2 regions of the Tardiphaga sp. 813_E8_N1_3 genome follow, and region 1 is predicted to be linked to the other one. Evidence: predicted binding sites of a transcription regulator. Region 1 holds the regulator's gene; the other holds the start of a gene.

Region 1 (7,693 bases):
TCGGCGCCGAGAGGACAGCAAAATGAGTGAGCTTTCTGTGTCGTCTGGCGTTCCTTCCGTCTCGATGCCGCCGCCGTCGGTCTTGCAGGGCGAGACCCGTCCCAAGGTCACCGTGCGCGACCTGAACTTCTACTATGGCGAACACCACGCTCTGAAGAAGATCAATCTGACGCTGATGGCGAACCGCGTGACGGCGTTCATCGGCCCGTCAGGCTGCGGCAAGTCCACGCTGCTGCGCATCTTCAACCGGATGTATGATCTGTATCCCGGCCAGCGCGCCGAAGGTCAGCTCATGCTCGACAACCAGAACATTCTGGATCCGAAGCTGGACCTCAACCTGCTGCGCGCCCGCGTCGGCATGGTGTTCCAGAAGCCGACTCCGTTCCCGATGACGATTTACGAAAACATCGCCTTCGGTATTCGCCTCTATGAAAAGATCTCCAAGTCGGAGATGGACGTGCGCGTCGAGAAGGCGCTGCGTGGCGGTGCGCTCTGGAACGAAGTCAAGGACAAGCTCAACGCGTCGGGCCTCAGCCTGTCGGGCGGTCAGCAGCAGCGTCTGTGCATTGCGCGCACCATCGCGGTTCGGCCGGAAGTCATCCTGTTCGACGAGCCGTGCTCGGCGCTGGATCCGATCTCGACCGCGAAGATCGAGGAGCTGATCGACGAGTTGAAGGATCAGTACACGATCGCGATCGTCACCCATAACATGCAGCAGGCTGCCCGCGTCTCCGACACCACGGCCTTCATGTATCTCGGCGAGTTGATCGAGTTCGATCAAACCAACAAGATCTTCACGTCGCCGACCGACCGCCGCACCCAGGATTACATCACCGGCCGCTTCGGCTGACGCGACATATTCGCGGGAGGATTTAGATATGGCTTTTGAACACACCACCAAGGCTTTCGACGACGATCTGCAGGAGCTGACCCGTCTCGTCGCCGAGATGGGTGGCCTCGCGGAACGGCAGATCGTCGAATCCGTCGACGCGCTGATCCGCCGGGACGTCGCACTCGGTGCACGCGTTGTCGCCACCGACGCCGAGATCGACCAGTTGCAGCGCACGATCGAAGAGCGCGCCGTGCTGACCATCGCCAAGCGCCAGCCGATGGCTGTCGATTTGCGCGAGATCGTCGGCGCGCTGCGCGTCGCCACCGATCTGGAGCGGATCGGCGATCTCTCCAAGAACATCGGCAAGCGCGTCAATGCACTCGACAGCGATTTCCATCCGCTGAAGCTGATCCGCGGCCTCGAACACATGACCGACCTCGTGACCACCCAGGTCAAGGCCGTGCTCGACGCCTATGCCGCACACGATCTGCCCGCCGCGATGACGGTGTGGAAGGGCGACGAGGAAATCGACGCGATCTGCACCTCGCTGTTCCGCGAACTCCTTACCTATATGATGGAAGACCCGCGTAACATTTCGTTCTGTATCCACCTGATGTTCTGCGCCAAGAACATCGAGCGGATCGGCGATCACGCCACCAACATTGCAGAAACCGTGTTCTACATGATCGAGGGCCAGCAGATCCTCGACAAGCGCCCGAAGGGCGACATGACCACATTCGCGAATGCGCCGACGGTCTGAAGCATGATCCGGAAAAGTGGAAGCCAGTCTTCCGCAAGGATCATGGCCTAAAGGCTTGTCGGACGTCACTGAGGATATTGACCATATGGCTGTGAATGCACGCATTCTGGTGGTGGAGGACGAGGAAGCCCTCACGACGCTTCTTCGCTACAACCTCGACGCCGAAGGCTATGATGTTGAAACTGTCGCGCGCGGCGACGATGCCGACACCCGCTTGAAGGAGCGGGTGCCGGATCTCGTGGTGCTCGACTGGATGCTGCCGGGTCTGTCCGGCATCGAACTGTGCCGCCGCCTGCGCGCGCGGCCCGAAACCAAGGCATTGCCGATCATCATGCTGACGGCGCGCGGCGAAGAGAGCGAGCGTGTTCGCGGTCTCGCCACCGGCGCCGACGACTATATCGTCAAGCCGTTTTCGGTGCCGGAGCTCCTGGCCCGCGTGAAGGGTCTGCTCCGTCGTGCAGCTCCCGAGCGTCTCGCCACCGTGCTCGCTTTCGGCGATATCGAACTCGACCGCGACAAGCGCCGCGTTGTGCGCTCAAGCCGTCCGATCGATCTCGGTCCGACCGAATATCGCCTGCTGGAGTTCTTCCTGGAACATCCGGGCCGCGTATTCAGCCGCGAGCAGTTGCTCGACAGCGTCTGGGGCCGCGACATCTATATCGACGAGCGCACCGTCGACGTGCATATCGGCCGCCTGCGCAAGCTGCTCAATCCCGCCGGTGAGCCCGATCCGATCCGCACCGTGCGCGGCGCCGGCTATGCGCTGGACGACCGGTTCGACAAGGCGGCGGAGTAACAACACACGCTGTGTCGTCCCCGCGAAGGCGGGGACCCATAGCCTCCGTCTTCTCGGCTCTATCCAGGACGCCTGCGAATACGCCCCAACCACTCTTTCGGTGGTTATGGGTCCCCGCCTTCGCGGGGACGACACCGAGTGTCAACGCAAGCGCCCCGGCAATCACCATCCAAAACAAAAAAATGCCCGGCTCATCACCGGGCATTTTCATTTGGTTTAGATATCTTCCAGCTCAGCGCGTGGGCTTCGGTACCGCGCGGCGGCGGTCGCTCGCCGGCTGATAGGCGATGCGCGAGTGATGTGCGCAATAGGGGGCGCCAGCCAGGGCCCTGCCGCCGCAGAAGTAAAAATCCGCGCTCGACGGATCGCCGATCGGCCAGTGGCAGGTGGCATCGTTGAGCTCGACCAGCGACAGGCGCTGGCTGATCGGTACGATGTTGTCATAGGCGATCGGATCGGGCTCCGCCTCGATCTCGTAATTATGGGCCAGCGCGGTGTTGCCGCGGGCCATCGGGCGGGCGACGCGTACCATCTGCTGGGCCGGGCGCGCCTTGCGCTGCCGCGGAGCTGCCGAGGAGGGGCTCTTGGCGCGGCCGGACAGGCCGAGACGGTGCACCTTGCCGATCACGGCATTGCGGGTCACGTTGCCGAGTTCCGCGGCGATCTGGCTGGCGGAGAGGCCGCCTTCCCAGAGTTTCTTCAACTGTTCGACGCGATCGTCGGTCCATGTCATTACCGTCATCGCCATTTTCCCTTCGTAAGCGCCAGAGCACCGGTCAGCGCTGCGAGTTGAGACTTCAAAAATCCCTGCGGTCAGAATCCCTTAGCGCTCACCGGGCGCGAATTTCGCGTCCGGCTGTTACGCCGCACTGGATGTGTCATTAAAAGGTCTACCGCCGCACGAGATGTCGTATCCGACGAGACAAAAGCTACAATATGCCGTGACTCGCGCGCAAGAGTCGGGCATGCCGCGTCCACATGCTTCTGCAAATAAAGCTGCAAAATCGGCTTTTTCTGCGACTCCGTGTGACTCGAAAGCCGCAGTGCGCGGTTGACAGTCTTCACAGCACACATAGAATAATGCCCACGTGCCGCCCGAGAAGGGCGGCACGTTTCGTTTCTAGGGTCCGTTGTTCGATTTCGCACAATTGTCATCGACGCGGCCGCAGTCTTTTCGATCGGATCGGTTATGACCAGCAACGCAACGTCTTCGCCCCTCTCTCAGGCCCACTTGCTGCCTGTTTTCGCGCGTGCGGATGTCGCTTTCGAGCGCGGTGAAGGCGCGTGGCTGATTGGAACCGACGGCGAGCGCTACCTCGATTTCACCAGCGGCGTTGCCGTGAACGCACTTGGCCATGCGCACCCACATATGGTCGCCGCATTGCAGGAGCAGGCCACCAAGCTCTGGCACATGTCGAACCTGTTCAAGAGCCCGGACGGCGAGCGCCTCGCCGCGCGGCTGTGCGAACAGAGCTTTGCCGACTTCGTGTTCTTCGCCAATTCGGGTGCGGAAGCGATGGAATGCGCGATCAAGGTGACCCGCCACTATCATTTCTCCAAGGGCCACCCCGAGCGCACGCGCATCATCACCTTTGAAGGCGCGTTCCATGGCCGCACCCTCGGCACGCTGGCGGCGACGGGCGCCGCGAAATATCTCGAAGGCTACGGCACGCCGCTCGACGGCTTCGACCAGTTGCCGCTCGGCGATATCGAAGCCGTGAAGAAGGCCATCGGCCCGAACACTGCCGGCATTCTCATCGAGCCGCTGCAGGGTGAGGGTGGCGTGCGTGCGCCGAGCAACGCGTTCTTTGGCGCGCTGCGCGAACTTTGCGACAAGAACGGCATACTTTTGATCTTCGACGAAGTGCAGACCGGCATGGGCCGCACCGGCGAACTGTTTGCCTATCAGCGCATCGGCGTGACGCCGGATGTCATGGCGCTGGCCAAGGCACTCGGCGGCGGTTTCCCGATCGGCGCGTGCCTTCTCTCGGCGGAAGCGGCCGAAGGCATGGCGCCCGGCTCGCACGGCTCGACCTTTGGCGGCAATCCGCTGGCGGTGGCCGCGGCGAATTCCGTGCTCGATATCATGCTGAAGCCCGGTTTCTTCGACCATGTGAAGAAGATGTCGCTGCTGTTGAAACAGAAACTCGCGGGCGTGGTCGATGGCCATCCAGATGTGCTCAGCGAAGTGCGCGGCGAAGGTCTTCTGATCGGCCTCAAGGCCGTGGTGCCGGCGGGCGATCTCGTGGCAGCATTGCGTGACGCGAAGCTGCTGACGGTTGGCGCCGGCGACAATGTGGTGCGCTTCCTGCCGCCGCTGATCGTCAGCGAGTCCGAGATCGAGCAGGCCGTGCAGCGGCTCGAACAGGCCTGCGTAGCGCTCGGCTCACCCGACAAGACGCAGGGAGCCGCGTGATGAGCACGTCACCGCGGCATTTCCTCGATCTCACGGCCGTGCCGGCCAGCGAGTTGCGCAATATCATGAACGCGGCTGCCGCCATGAAGGCGAAGCTGAAGGGGCGGGATGGCTCGAATGCCGAGCCCGATCGTCCGCTCAAGAACAAGACGCTGGCGATGATCTTCGAAAAGCCCTCGACGCGCACCCGCGTGTCGTTCGAGGTCGGCATGCGCCAGCTCGGCGGCGACGTCGTGATGCTCACCGGCGCCGAAATGCAGCTCGGTCGCGGCGAGACCATTGCCGACACCGCGCGCGTGCTGTCGCGCTTCGTCGACATCATCATGATCCGCATCCTCAATCATGACTCGCTGGTGGAGCTCGCGGAAAACGCGACCGTGCCGGTCATCAACGGCCTGACGCGCTTCTCGCATCCCTGCCAGGTGATGGCGGATGTCATGACCTATGAGGAGCACCGCGGTCCGATCAAGGGGCGCACCGTGGCCTGGACCGGCGACGACAACAATGTACTGATGTCCTGGGCCCATGCGGCCGAGCGCTTCCAGTTCAAGCTCAATATCGCGACGCCGCCGCAGTTGTCGCCGAAGAAGCCGTTCAAGGACTGGGTCAAGGCGGCAAACGCGCCGATCACCTTCAGCGACGATCCCGATGCGATGGTGAAGGGCGTCGATTGCGTCGTCACCGACACCTGGGTGTCGATGGGCGATAAGGACGGCGAGACCCGCCACAACCTGTTGAAACCCTATCAGGTCAATGCGCGCCTGATGTCGCTGGCCAAGCCCGACGCACTCTTCATGCACTGCCTGCCGGCGCATCGCGGCGAGGAGGTCACCGACGAGGTGATCGACGGTCCGCAGTCGGTGGTGTTCGACGAGGCCGAAAATCGCCTGCATGCGCAGAAGGGCATTCTGGCCTGGTGCCTCAACGCTGTGGCGTGAGGCGCGATCAGCGATCGAGTTCTGTCGCGGCCAGCTCGGCCACCTGAAGGTCGATGCTCGCCGGATCGTCGTCGCCGAGGAACCATGCGGCCGAGAGGCCGGTCCACGCCAGGACCCATTGCAGCAAGCGATGGCGATCGAGTTTCGCTGCGTCGCTGACGACCTCGACACGCCGCTGGAAACGGCCTGGCAAGGTTGAGACCGGGCGCGTGGGGTCCGAGAGATCCGGGTTGGTGAAAATGTTGGCGAAGTCGAAGCCGCGCTCGCCGATGATGTGCTTCGGATCGATGGCGAGCCAACCACGCGCCCCGAAGTCCAGCACATTGTCATGGTGGAGGTCGCCGTGCAGCACGGTCACCTCGCGCGGGTCGTCCAGCAAAGCGTTGGCCGTTTCGGAACAGCGACGTAACAGGCCGCCATGGGTCGCTGCGACCGGCGCGAGTTCGCGAAACCAATGCTGCAGCGGTACTAGCGGAGGCGGCGATTTTTGCCTTGGCCGGTGCAACCGCGCCGCCACGGCGCACAGGATGTGCGAGGCTTCGTCGTCCTGTCCACCACGCGCCATGTCGGAGAGCGAGGCCGGGCCTTGTGCGCGTTCCATCAGCAACGCGTCGTCATGGCGGTCCAGAACCCGTGCGGCGCCCTCGCCGTCCCACCATTCCAGTACCGCGCTGCCGGCGCGTTCGTCCTCGCCCCTGGCCAGTTTCAGCATCGCCGGCTGGCCCCGATGCAGGACTGGCAGCAAATATCCGGCGTGGGAGGTAATGGCCGTGCCGTCCGGGACGAGGTGCCATCGCGTAAGGTAGGTTTCAAACATCGTTCGCTTATACTTGGTAGATATCTCATCCGAGCGGGGGCAAATCGTCGCCCGATGCCTTGTATTCGTTCGGACATTTGCCCCTTTGCGGGGTTTCGATTTCAGCTCCTCGCCCTTACATAGAGCGCCATGACCCCATCAAATCCAAATCTCCAGCCCGACGCCCCCATCCGCGCGCCGTCCTCCGTTCCGGTCGATGACGCGGTGCTGCCCTTCGAGGTTGCGCCGCTCGATCTGCGCGGGCGGCTGACGCGACTTGGCCCGGCACTCGATGAACTGCTCGCCAAGCATGATTATCCCGCGCCGGTGGCCAAGCTGCTCGGCGAGGCCATCGTGCTGACCACGCTGCTCGGCTCGGCACTGAAATTCGACGGCCGTTTCATCCTCCAGACCCAGACCGACGGTCCGGTGTCGCTGATGATCGTCGACTTCCGCGCGCCCGATAAAATGCGGGCCTATGCGCGGTTCGATGTCGAACGCCTCGTGCCTGGTCTGGATACCGCGGCGCTGCTCGGCAAGGGCCATCTGGCGATGACCGTCGATCAGGGGCCGGATATGAGCCGTTATCAGGGTATGGTCGCGCTCGACGGCGGTACGCTGGAAGATGCCGCGCATGAATACTTCCTGCGCTCCGAACAGATTCCGACCAAGGTGCGCCTCGCCGTGGGCGAGGAATGGCGCAGCGGTGAGGAGGGCGGCCCGACACATCGCTGGCGCGCCGGCGGCATGCTGCTCCAGTTCCTGCCGAAGGCGCCGGAGCGCGTGCAGCGTGATCTCCATGCTGGCGACGTGCCGGACGGTGTGAGCGCGGATGTCGTGCCGGAAGATGACGCCTGGGTCGAAGGCCAGTCGCTGATCGGGACGGTCGAGGATGTGGAACTGATCGATCCCGATCTGTCCGGCGAGCGGCTGCTGTATCGCCTGTTCCACGAGCGCGGCGTCCGCGTCTTCGCGCCGTCGCCGTTGCGCGCAGAGTGTTCCTGTTCGCGCGATGCCGTGTCCGGCATGCTCAAGAGCTTCGAGCCGCAGGACCGCGCCGACATGGTCAAGGACGACAAGGTCGTCGTGACCTGCGAGTTTTGTTCGTCGGTCTATGAGTTCACACCGCAGGAAGCGGGCGTGGAATAGGGCGTT
Region 2 (7,693 bases), 690 kb from region 1:
CGGGAATTCATTCATGGCCGCACCATAGAGCATGATCCCGAAAAGTGGATGCCGGTTTTCGGGAACGATCATGCTCAAGTAAGAGAGGAGCCGCGTTACGCCGCTGCAATAGCTTTGCGGTGTATGGCACGCGCCGGCTGAAGCCTTGTGGCATCGGTCAGATGCACGAGGTTGCCCTGCGCGATCACGGCGACGATGCGCGGACGCATTGCGATGCTGTCATCGACGAGCAGCAAATCAGCGCGGCGTCCTTCGATGATCTCGCCACGGTCGGTGAGACCGGCAGCTTTCGCTGGTGCAGACGAGATCAGTGCCCAAGCCTGCGGCAGCGACAGAATGCCGTCATGGAGCAGCCGGAACGCGGCCAGCAGTTGCGCGGGATAGTAATAGTCGGAGGCGAGAATCGAGCAGAGGCCCTTGGCGATCATGTCGGATGCCTTGGTCCAGCCGGTGTGGCTGCCGCCGCGCACAACGTTGGGTGCGCCGAATACGATGAAGTCGCCGGCCGCGGCCGCGGCTTGTGCGGTTTCAACGTTGATCGGGAATTCGGCGATATTGACGCCGAGCTTGCGGAAGTCGTCGCGCATCGCAGGGGTTGCGTCATCATGCGAAAGCGTCGGCACGCCGGCAGCGTTCGCCGCTTTGGCGAGGCGGGCAATCGAGGCAGGCACCTCATCGGTGCGCGACAGCACGCGATCGACCAGCTGATCGAAGGCATCGCTGCTGAGCCCGGTACGTTCCACCATCCGCGCGCGCTTCGCCGGCTTTGAGATGCCGGCGATGTCCATGTGATCGTTGAAGGCGAGCAGATCGATGCGGCCGGCCTGCAGCCAGCCAACGATCTCATCTTCGGCGTCGAGATTGAACGTCTCCTGCCGCAGATGGAAGCGCGTATCCGATGCGAGCTGCGGCCGCAGCATCTCGATGGCATCCAGCAGCTTGCGGGCGTTCTCCGCGCCGCGCAGGCCCGGCTCCCAGGACCATGTGGTGCCGTGAAACACCGTGGTGATGCCGTTGGCGATGGCCTGCCGGTCGCTGTCGATCAAGGCAACATCGACCGGGAAGTCGACGCCGGGGCGCGGCATCAACTGCCGCTCGAAGGCATCGCCATGCAGGTCGACGATTCCCGGCAGCACCAGCAGATCGGACGCATCGAGGCCGAGCGCGCCATGGGGCGCATCCGATCCGATGTCCGCAATCACGCCACCCCCAATCTGCAGCGAGGTCTCGGCGATGTCCTGGCCGAGTAAAGTGCGTCCGCCGTCGATGAAGATATCCGTCATGTCACTGCCATCTGCCTGGGCGCCTTGACGCCTTTATACTTGCTCAAGAAATCCTCGACCGGGAGCTTGCGGAAATCCGGCAGCGCCTGTCTTAGCATCTCGTGCTCCCAGTCCCACCAGGCGAGCTCCATCAGCCCGTCTTCCACAGTTTCCGAAAATCGCCGCCGCACCGGCCGCGCCGGATTGCCAGCAACGATCGTATAGGGGGCGACGTCCTTGGTCACGATGGCACCGGCGGCGATCACAGAACCTGTGCCGATACTGCGGCCGGGCAGCACAATGGCGCCATGGCCGAGCCAGACATCGTGGCCGATCGTGCAGTGATGTTCGCGTCGCCAGGCAAAGAAGTCGGCGTCGTCGCTTTCACCGGGGAAATAGGCACTGGCGCGATAGGTGAAGTGCGCCTGCGTCGCTCGGTGCATCGGGTGATTGCCAGGATTGATCCGGATCATCGCCGCGATCGAGCAGAACTTTCCGATCGTCGTATAGGTGATCTGGCCGTCATTCACGACATATGAATAGTCGCCCATCGTCACTTCGTTGAGGATCGTGCGCGCGCCGACTTCAGTATAGGCGCCGAGCTTGGTGTCGACGAGTTTAGCGGTGGGATCGACCGCAGGCGTGAGCGAGAGTTGTTTTCCAGCCATGTGACGCTCGTGCGACGGAAGAGGAATCGGTGGGTGATATATCAGAGTGTGCGCTGGCGCGCGGGCACCTCTTCGGTCGGTTTCGTGACGGTGTCGTGACGTCAGCATGAATTCGGGCTTGTTTTTCCCGCAATGACGATAACCCGTATGCGCAGGGCACATGTCACATCATTGTTAAACGCGGGCGTTACCGGTGGCGATGTCTATTGTCATTGGAGTGCCTCATGCTGGTGGTGGATAAGCTGACGTGCCGTTTCGGCGCCAAGGCTGCCGTCGATAACGCGTCGTTCGAGATCAAGCCCGGCGCATTCGTCGGCGTGATCGGTCGCTCCGGCGCCGGCAAGTCGACCATGCTGCGCATGATCAATCGTCTGGCCGAGCCGACCGATGGGCGCATCATGTTCGATAGCGTGGACGTCACCGCGCTCAAGGGCCGCGATCTGCGCAAGTGGCGTGCGCGCTCGGCGATGATCTTCCAGCAGTTCAATCTCGTCGGCCGTCTCGATGTGCTGACCAATGTGCTGATGGGCCGCTTGGCCGATATGCCGCAGTGGCGCTCGCTGACCCAGATGTGGCCCGAGGACGACCGTGCACTGGCGATGTCGGCGCTGGAGCAGTTCGACATGGCGCAATATGCCTCGCAGCGCGCCGACCAGCTCTCCGGCGGTCAGCAGCAGCGTGTCGCCATCGCCCGCGCCCTCGTGCAGCAGCCCGATATCATCCTCGCGGACGAGCCGATCGCGTCACTGGATCCGCGCAACACTCGCATCGTCATGGATGCGCTGCTGCGCATCAACAAGCACTTCGGCATCACCGTGATGTGCAACCTGCATTCGCTCGATCTGGCGCGCACCTATTGCGACCGCCTGATCGGCATGTCCGCCGGCCGCGTCGTGTTCGATGGCGCGCCCTCCGCGCTCACCGAACATATCGCCCGCGAACTCTACGATCTCGAAGCCGACGAGGTGATGGGATCGGCGCATATGCCGACGTCCACCCGCGTTCCCGAATACGGTGTTGCTGCCGTCGCGTGATTGCAGTGCGTTGAAATTATCGTGGTGACGTCATCGTAACGATGGCATCGCCGCGATAGACGCGCCTTCTGCCAAGAAAACGTTTCACCTCAGATCAAAACAGGGATTGTCATGATCAACCGTCGCTCCATTCTGCTCAGCGCTGCTGCGCTGGCTTTCGCCGCCACCTCGGCTTCGGCCCAGGACTACAAGGCCAAGTATCCGGAACTGACCTTCGCCGTCGTTCCCGCCGAGAACGCCTCGGGCGTCACCGAGCGCTGGGCGCCGTTCGTCGCCTATCTGTCGAAAGAGCTCGGCGTGAAGGTCAACCTGCGCATCGCCAATGACTATGCAGCCGTGATCGAAGGCCAGCGCTCCGGTAATATCCATATCGCGAGCTACGGTTCGGCCTCGTTCGCACGCGCCCGTCTCACCGGTGTCAAGACCGATGCGTTTGCCAACGACATCAATATCGATGGCTCGACTGGCTATTACTCGGTGTTCTTCGTCAAGGCGTCGAGCCCCTACAAGTCGGTCGACAATCTGAAGGGCAAGAACCTCGGTCTCGTCGATCCGAACTCGACCTCGGGCAACAACGTACCGCGCTTCGAACTGGACAAGATGGGCATCTCCGATGCCGACACCTATTTCAGCAAAGTGGTGTTCACCGGCAGCCATGAAAACGCGATGCTCGCGCTGTCGCAGGGCACCGTCGATGTCGCCGCCAACCAGTGGACCAACGACAACGACTCGACACTGCAGCAGATGCTGACCAAGGGCATGCTGAAGAATGCCGACGGCTCGGCGATGAAGAAGGAAGACTTCCGCATCATCCACAAGTCGGCCCCGATCATCAACGGTCCCTATGCCTATAGCTCGGACCTGCCGGAAGAGCTGAAGGTTGCTATCGCCAAGGCCTTCACCGACGCGCCGACCAAGGACAAGGCCGCATTCGACAAGCTATCGGATGGCCAGAAGAAGGGTTTCCACGCCGCGACCACCAAGGATTGGGACGCCACCATCGACCTGATCAAGTTCGTCGACGCACTTCGCAAGAAGAAGGCGTCCTGATCGCCTGATCATTGAAGGGAGCCGGATCAGAAATGGTCCGGCTCCTTTTCTGTGTCTGATCCCAGATAGGCCCGCACATCATGTCCGCCGCCGTTTCCATCCTTCCGGCTCCGCAGCTCGCCGCGCTGAACGACGCCTATCGCAAGGCGGTCGCGCGCCGGCGGTTACGCACGACGCTTGTCGTCGTGGCCTGCTTTGCGGCGCTGTTCGTTGCGGCATTGGGGGCCGAGGTCAATCTCAGGACCTTCGTCGAGAAGATCGGCAATTTCGGCAGCTATTTCGATCGTATCTTCACGCTCGAGGCTGGCACCCGGGTGTGGACCGACGTCAATGAGTGGTTCTGGGGTTGGAAGAAGTGGCTGTCGCTGCTCGGCGAGACCGTGCTGATCAGCTATGTCGGCACGCTGATCGGTGCCGTGCTGGCCTTTGGGTTGAATTTTCTCGCGGCCGAGAACACCGCGCCCTCGGTGCCACTGCGCTTTGCCGTGCGCCGCTTCATGGAATTCTGCCGCACCGTGCCGGACATCGTGTTCGCGCTGATCTTCGTCATCGCCTTCGGCCTCGGCCCGATGGCCGGCGTGTTGGCGATTGCGATCCACTGCGTTGGGGCGCTCGGCAAGCTCTATGGAGAGATCGTCGAGAATATCGACATGAAGCCGGTGGAAGGCATTCGCTCGACCGGTGCTGGCTGGGTCGACTGCATGCGTTTTGCCGTGCTGCCGCAGGTCGCGGCCGGCTTTGCCAGCTACACGCTGTTGCGCTTCGAGATCAATGTGCGCGGTGCGTCCGTCATGGGCTTCGTCGGCGCCGGCGGCATCGGTCAGGAACTCGTCGTTGCCGTCAGAAAGTTCTACTATTCCGACGTCAGTGCGATCTTGCTGATGATCATCGTCGCGGTCTTCGTCATCGACATCGGGACCGGTTGGTTGCGCGGCCGTCTGTTCGGCAAGGAAGCCAGGTCATGAGCCGGCAGCCTGATATCAACACCCCCGCGTTGCGCGGGCGCTATCCAGATGTCTTCAACCGCCCGATGGCGTCGCGCGCCGGTGTGCCCGCTATCCTGGTCGCGGCGCTGGCATTGTTCATCTTCGGGCTCAATGAACTCGATTTCTCGCCGGCGCGGATGTGGACCGGCCTGCGCGAACTCGGCTGGATCACCATGATGATGATCCCGCCAAATCCCGGTTCGTCGCTGCCTGCCTATCTGCACGCGATGGGGGAGACGCTGTCGATCGCGCTGCTCGGCACGACCCTCGCAGCCGTGTTCGCGCTGCCGGTCAGTCTGCTCGCCGCACGGAACGTCATTCCGTCGGCATGGATGCGCTTTCCGGTCAGGCGCTTTCTGGATTCGATCCGCGGCGTCGACACGCTGATCTGGGCGCTGGTCTGGATCAATGTCGTCGGTCTTGGCCCGTTCGCCGGCGTGCTGGCAATCGCGATTTCGGATTTCGGCGCGTTCGGCAAATTGTTTTCTGAGGCCATCGAGGCCGCCGACAAGAAGCAGGTCGAAGGTATCCGCGCTTCCGGTGGCAGCGCGCTGCATGAGATTCGCTTCGGCCTGATGCCGCAGGTGCTGCCGGTGATTGCCGGTCAGGTGCTGTATTTCATCGAGTCCAACACCCGCTCCGCCACCATCATCGGTATCGTCGGCGCGGGTGGTATCGGTCTTCAGCTCGCCGAACAGATCCGCGTGCTGGAATGGCAGAAGGTCTCGTTCCTGATCCTGATGATCCTCGTCGCGGTGGCGGCAATCGACTGGATCTCCAGCCGACTGCGCTTTGCCATCATCGGCCGCCGCGCGGTGGCGTGATCACGCCGCCGCCTTGTGGCGCTCCTGTTCAGCCTTGAACAGTTCGAACTCTTCAGCGACGGCGCGCACGATGCTCGGCCGCTCGCGCAGGCGCTTGTGATAGGCCTTGGTCGCCGGCCAGTTTTTCAGATCCACCTCCGGCAATACCATCGTCCAGTTCAGCACTGTGACGAGATAGGCGTCCGCGACGCTGAACCTGTCGAGCAGGAACTCACGTCCGGTGAGGTGATTCTCGAGATAGGTCAGCCGCGACTGGCCGTTCTGCAGCGTATAGGCCTTCATCTCGGCCGGCGCTTTCTTGGCGAGCAATGGCACGAAAAATCCCTTGTGCAATTCGGTGCCAATGAAGCAGAGCCACTGCTGCAGCCGGCTCCGCTCCAGGCCTGAGCCAGCCGCGATCGGCGACTGCGGGAATCGCTCCGCGACATGCTGCAGGATCGCGGCGTTCTCGGTGAGGATCGCGCCATCGTCGGTGCGCAGCGTTGGCACCAGCCCGAGCGGGTTCACGCTGCGGAAATCCGAACCATCGGTCAGGACCTCCTTGCTCAGCGGATCGACCTCGAGGAATTGCGCAGCACGGCCGGCTTCTGCCTCATAGAGCGCAATGCGTGTGGCCATCGAACAGGCCATCGGCGAGAAATAAAGATCCATTGGAAGTCTCCTTGAGCTGACGGACCGTTGTGGTCGATCCGTTGATTGATTTTCATACCGTCTCGCATAATATAAACCCGGTCAAGGGATTTAATGCGAAATGGTACAAAAAAAGAAAGTGCCCGTTGTCGTGGCTGCACCGCAGCCCGCCGCCGAGCCGAAGCGACGGGGGAGGCCGCGCGCCTATGAGCCGGACGTGGCGCTAGGGCAGGCGCTGGCGCTGTTTCGCAGGGATGGTTATGCCGCGACGTCGCTCGACGATCTCAGTGCTGTGACTGGAATGAACCGGCCGAGTCTCTATGGCGCCTTCGGCGACAAACGCGCGCTCTATATCAAGAGCTACCAGCGCTATCGCGAGGACTACACGGCGCCGATGGTTGATATCTTCAAGGCCGACATCGACATTCGCGAACGGTTACGGCGCTTCTTCGATGTCGCGCTTGATATTTATCTGTCGGGCGAACAGCCGCGCGGCTGCTTTACCGTGATGACGGTGGCGTCGGACGCCATCGCCGATCCTGAGATTCGTGCACTCGTCTATCAGGGCTTTGCAGATGTCGATGACGCCTTTGGCTGGTGCTTCCGCACTGCGGTGAAGCGTGGCGAGCTGCCTGAAGCAACCGATATCGACGTGCTCTCGCAGATGGCGTCCGCGACGTTATATTCGCTGGCAGTTCGCGCTCGAGCTGGCGTTCCCCGCACCGAATTGCAGGCCATTGCCAACGGTGCGGTGAGCATCCTGTGTCAGGCTGCGGCCTGATCGGTTCTGCGCGCTGGCGCGTTTGCGGAACTTGCTGCAGCATCCGCCGCGCTCCCAACAATAATTTCCGCTAACCTGTCGGCATCGCACGAAGCCGACCGTCTTTTATCCAAGGAGACCCCATGCTTTACGCTATCCTCTGCTACCATGATGAAGCCGTTGTCGGCGGCTGGTCGAAAGACGAAGACGACGCCGTGATGGCGAAGCTCGCCGTCGTGCACGGCAAGCTCGCGCAGCAGGGCCGGCTCGGCCCCGTGGCGCGCCTGCTGCCGACCACCGCGGCGACCACGCTGCGCAAGGACGAGCCGCCGGTGGTGCTGGACGGCCCCTTCGCTGAAACCAAGGAACAGTTGCTCGGCTTCTATGTCGTCGAGGCAGAAAACCTCGATGGCGCGCTGGAGATCGCGCAGGACCTCGGCCGCGCCAATCCCGGCGGTGCCTATGAGATCCGACCCATT

Evidence for each region. Region 1 encodes PhoB, which activates phosphate uptake and scavenging genes when phosphate is short. Its sites were predicted from a motif close to TGTCATNNANCTGTCAT; they were not measured.
Region 2: a site for PhoB is predicted at 2,015-2,031, ahead of phnC (phosphonate ABC transporter ATP-binding protein). Genes of this name have one in related genera too.

What each region holds. Positions count from the first base shown of each region.
Region 1 covers NZ_JBPWQE010000001.1:5,284,170-5,291,862, reverse strand. The annotation lists gene pstA (phosphate ABC transporter permease PstA) at 1-26, shown strand, start outside; gene pstB (phosphate ABC transporter ATP-binding protein PstB) at 23-850, shown strand; gene phoU (phosphate signaling complex protein PhoU) at 879-1,592, shown strand; gene phoB (phosphate regulon transcriptional regulator PhoB) at 1,684-2,388, shown strand; gene AB8A33_RS25050 (GcrA family cell cycle regulator) at 2,621-3,130, opposite strand; gene AB8A33_RS25045 (aspartate aminotransferase family protein) at 3,578-4,804, shown strand; gene argF (ornithine carbamoyltransferase) at 4,804-5,742, shown strand; gene AB8A33_RS25035 (aminoglycoside phosphotransferase family protein) at 5,750-6,559, opposite strand; gene AB8A33_RS25030 (Hsp33 family molecular chaperone) at 6,689-7,687, shown strand.
Region 2 covers NZ_JBPWQE010000001.1:4,592,054-4,599,746, reverse strand. The annotation lists gene AB8A33_RS21810 (DUF1045 domain-containing protein) at 1-15, opposite strand, end outside; gene AB8A33_RS21805 (alpha-D-ribose 1-methylphosphonate 5-triphosphate diphosphatase) at 96-1,283, opposite strand; gene AB8A33_RS21800 (chloramphenicol acetyltransferase) at 1,280-1,930, opposite strand; gene phnC (phosphonate ABC transporter ATP-binding protein) at 2,155-2,964, shown strand; gene phnD (phosphonate ABC transporter substrate-binding protein) at 3,076-4,014, shown strand; gene phnE (phosphonate ABC transporter, permease protein PhnE) at 4,095-4,979, shown strand; gene phnE (phosphonate ABC transporter, permease protein PhnE) at 4,976-5,824, shown strand; gene AB8A33_RS21775 (glutathione binding-like protein) at 5,825-6,475, opposite strand; gene AB8A33_RS21770 (TetR/AcrR family transcriptional regulator) at 6,576-7,235, shown strand; gene AB8A33_RS21765 (YciI family protein) at 7,358-7,693, shown strand, end outside.